DNA from 2 places in the Parabacteroides caecihominis genome. Region 1 is predicted to be linked to the other one. Evidence: riboswitches for the same ligand, from Rfam matches in the RefSeq annotation. Region 1 holds a riboswitch; the other holds the start of a gene.
The links. A riboswitch is a leader RNA that binds a small molecule or an ion and turns the genes downstream of it on or off. The one in region 1 is predicted to bind thiamine pyrophosphate.
Positions count from the first base shown of each region.

Region 2: linked by a shared signal. The riboswitch ahead of NBH14_RS04095 (TonB-dependent receptor) and the one ahead of thiD (bifunctional hydroxymethylpyrimidine kinase/phosphomethylpyrimidine kinase) in region 1 are both predicted to bind thiamine pyrophosphate.

Region 1 is NZ_JAMOKS010000009.1:173,972-176,176, reverse strand. It holds gene NBH14_RS09750 (AAA family ATPase) at 2-550, opposite strand; TPP riboswitch at 720-817, shown strand; gene thiD (bifunctional hydroxymethylpyrimidine kinase/phosphomethylpyrimidine kinase) at 838-1,683, shown strand; gene NBH14_RS09740 (thiamine phosphate synthase) at 1,693-2,205, shown strand, end outside.
Region 2 is NZ_JAMOKS010000004.1:56,597-58,801, forward strand. It holds gene NBH14_RS04090 (SusD/RagB family nutrient-binding outer membrane lipoprotein) at 1-1,071, shown strand, start outside; TPP riboswitch at 1,209-1,324, shown strand; gene NBH14_RS04095 (TonB-dependent receptor) at 1,388-2,205, shown strand, end outside.

The sequences.
Region 1 (2,205 bases):
TTTAAAATGAATTTATACTACTAATAACAAAATTCCTTCTTTCCGTAACGGGAAGTTTCGGGACTTCAATCAACGTATATCCTGCATCTTTATAGACATCTTTCATTACATTATATGTATCTATCGCTTCATTAAATGATTGTTTACGTTCTTTATCTGTATGGTATATATTTTCCCAGGGAGGAAGTATGAATACCTGCCTGCTATACCTGTATTTATCGACGGCCAGTTCTATTTCCTTCCGGTCGGTTAACCCAATCAACCTGGCATATGCCAGTGTATCAGGGATTCCTCTGTCAAAAAATAATATGCCTTCATTTTCTTTATGAGCCAGATATGATTCAACGGAACGTTCCAGCATCATACTGGTATATAAACCGGTATCTTTCCAGGGTAATGCGTTCCCGCCCTGTAGCTGTTGTTCTTTGATAATATCCCGTGCTACTTCTTTTACTGTTTGATATCCAACAGTTTTAAGTTCTTCAATTAATGATGTTTTACCCGTTCCAGGTCCACCAGTAATAACATACAAGCCTGTTTTTGTCAACATGATTTGTTTATTTATGACTATTATGGCAAAAGGAAATACAACCCGGATGAAAAGCTGTTATAACCGGAATTGTACATGCAAATATACTGGATTATTTCTTTAAACCTATCAATTCACTCTTAAATTTAACAATTCACTTTTGTTTTCTCTTGTCAATATTTCTACCTTTGTGCACGAAAAGGGGTGCCATACTGTAAACGGGCTGAGATTATACCCTGTGAACCTGATGCGGGTAATGCCGCCGTAGGAAAGACAGACAAGGCTTTTCCCTCCTTTGGTATGTGAATATGAAAACAGATACATTTTATCGTTATCCGACTGCGTTAACCATTGCCGGTTCCGACAGCGGCGGAGGAGCCGGGATACAGGCAGATATTAAAACATTCTCGGCATTGGGAGTTTACGGAGCTTCTGTAATCACCTCCATTACCGCCCAAAACACACAAGGTGTCAGAGGCATACAAGCCGTCTCTCCGGAAGTCTTGAAAGGCCAGTTGGATGCGGTCTTTCAAGATATTACCATCGATGCAGTCAAAATCGGAATGCTGCATAATAAAACAGCGGCAGAAATCGTCGTAAATGCAATCGATACTTATTCACCGTCGCGTATTATCCTGGACCCGGTGATGATTTCGACCAGCGGTAACAAATTATTGCAGGATGATGCCATAGACATCATTGTCCGCGAACTGTTCAAACGGACATCGTTGGTCACACCCAACATCGACGAAGCTGAATTTCTGTCCGGAATGAAGATAACTTCCGAAAAAGAGATGTGCCTGGCGGCAGAGAAGTTGCTGTCTTTAGGCTGCCATGCCGTATTAATGAAGGGAGGACATTTAAAAGGAAAAGAGATGACTGATATATTATATGTATCGGAGGCGTCCCCTCTCCGACTTTCGGCAGAAACAGTAATTACGCTCAACGGCCACGGCACCGGCTGTACGTTGTCTTCCGCTATTGCCGCTTACCAGGCTTTAGGTAAAAGCCTGCCTGATGCCGTCAGACTGGCTAAAGAATATATAACAAAAGCAATTACAGAAGGGAAAGATGTACGGACAGGACACGGGCATGGTCCCCTGAACCATTTCTTCGCTCCGGTTCCTTTAGTAAAAACAGAGATAAAGAGATAAAAGGATCGTATGAAACTGTTCGTAATCACAACTCCTTTCTTTTTTGAAGGGGAAAGCCGGATAATAACCCATTTGTTCAGGGAGGGAATGCAGCGCTTGCATCTGCGCAAACCCCAGAGTGACATCGACAGGTTTCGTCTCTTACTGGACGCTATCCCTGTCGAATATCATTCACGGATTGTATTGCACGAACATTTTGAACTCACAGCCGGATACCGGTTGGCCGGCATCCATTTGAACAGCCGGAATAATACCCTGCCGGAAGGTTTTGCCGGAAGCATAAGCCGTTCGTGCCATTCCTTGCAGGAAGTGCAGGATAACAAACAGTTGGATTATGTATTTCTGAGCCCCATCTTTCAAAGTATATCCAAAGAAGGATACGGAAACGGCTTTCCGATGGAGACATTACGGGAGGCGGCAGCTTCGGGCATAATCAACGAAAAGGTAATTGCCCTGGGCGGAATAGAAGAAAAGAACATTCCGCTGATTGCTTCCTTACATTTCGGTGGAGCTGCCATTCTG
Region 2 (2,205 bases), on a different contig from region 1:
ATGATCCTGAGCGACCTGGACGAAGTCAACACATACCTCAACGGACGTTCGCTTACTGCCAATGCCAGTACTTACCTGAATGCAGAAGACTATGTGAACAACGGTGACATCACCTTATGGCGTAAATATGTGAATTCCCTGCGTTTACGTGTAGCTACTCACCTGGCTTCTAACGGCGACCTGGTAAGTGAGGCACGTGCTGCGATTAAAACGATGTTGGAAAATCCCGGTACTTATCCGATGGTAGATCTAAACTCTGATAATATCACAGTGACACAAACCGACGATGACCAGTTCGATTTTGACCGTGACCTGCAAAACGCAATCGAGAATTCAACTTACAACCGCATGTCCGGCCCAATGCAACGTGCACTGAATGCCAACACCAATAATCCGGACCCACGTTTGGAAGTCTTGTATGACAGTAACTGGAATAACGAATATATCGGCCTCGATCCGTCTGAAACACTCACGGAACAGGAAACGAATATGAGTATCTCTACGCATGGTACGGCTAAATATTACGCAGCCCTGGATACATCGACCTTCACCCGTAACCCCGGATTCCCGGGACTCTGGATGACAGCAGCCGAAGTTGCTTTCATGAAGGCGGAAGCCTATGCCAACAACTGGGCTACCGGTAATGCCAAGAGCGAATATATCAACGGTATAAAACTTTCCACTGAATTCTATTTCGATTTGAATTCAACCGGTACCTATCGTGACGCGCTGACTCCTCCTTCTACGGCTGTAGTAGAGGCATATGCCGAAACACAATGGGATGCCAGTAACCCGCAGAAGAGCATCCTGACACAGCGCTGGATCCATCACGGTGCCATCCAGGAATATGAAGCATGGAATGTTGTCCGCCGTACCGGATATCCGGAAATCTATTTCAAACGCGACCCGCAGTCTGTCGCAACTCCGCTTCCTCTGGACCGCATCCAGTATCCGTCTGACGAAAAGGACTATAACTCAGCCAACCTGAATGCCCATCTGGGAGGTAAGGAAGACAGCTGGTACGCTCCTTTGAACTGGATGAAGAGCAATTGGTACACCACTATTGAATAACAAATAAACAGAGAGATATCCACAGTAAATAATTACAACATAATTGATGGAAAATTGTGGAGTCGAAACCGCCCCGAAGTGATTCGCGGCGGTTTTTTCCATTTGTACAATTCCCTGATTTTCCCTATCTTTGCTCCCCGAATACAAAGGGGTGCTTGCCACGTACCGATACAGTACGTGCCGCAGGCTGAGATTATACCCATATTACCTGATACGGATAATGCCGGCGAAGGGAATTGTAAAACATGGTATACTTCTTCACACAACACACCTCTCCTATTCATTTATCAGGTTTTTAAACATTAAGGTAAAAAGGATGAAAAGTGTATTGATTATTTGTGCCGGATCTCTGGCAACATTCGCAGCAGCGGGAAACCGTCCCGACCCTGTCGATTCTCTCAAAATTTCACGTGACTTATCACTGGACGAAGTAGTCGTCACCGCCACTAAAGTAGCCAAAGGTACTCCGGTGGCTTACAGCGAAGTATCCAAAGACGAACTCAGCCGTAAAAACGACGGCCAGGGTATCCCCTACCTCATCTCCCAATCCCCCTCCGTCATCATGACTTCGGACGCCGGGACAGGTATCGGCTATTCGGGCTTCCGTATCCGCGGCACAGACGCCAACCGCATCAACATCACGGTCAACGGCGTACCGGTCAACGACTCCGAGTCGCACAGCGTTTTCTGGGCCAACATGTCCGATTTCGCATCTTCCGTCGATAACATACAGATACAACGGGGAGCCGGGACATCGACCAACGGAGCCGCCGCCTTCGGTGCCACCGTCGCCATGCAAACGCAAAAGCCGGACCTGAAACCGTATGCCGAATACAGCCTTTCGGCAGGTTCGTTCGGAACCGTCAAAAACTCAGTCAAAATAGGAACCGGGTTACTCCGGGATCATTTCGTTTTCGACGCCCGCTACTCCAACGTCCAAAGCGACGGATACATCGACCGGGCGACAGCCAATATGCACTCTTATTTCGGTTCTGCCACCTATTACGGCGACAACACCCTGGTCCGCTTCCAGACATTCGGCAATATAGAGAAAACGTATCAGGCCTGGAACGGTGTCCCTTCCATTTATCTGGACAGCGACCGGACCTACAACCCTTGCGGAGAATATAAAGA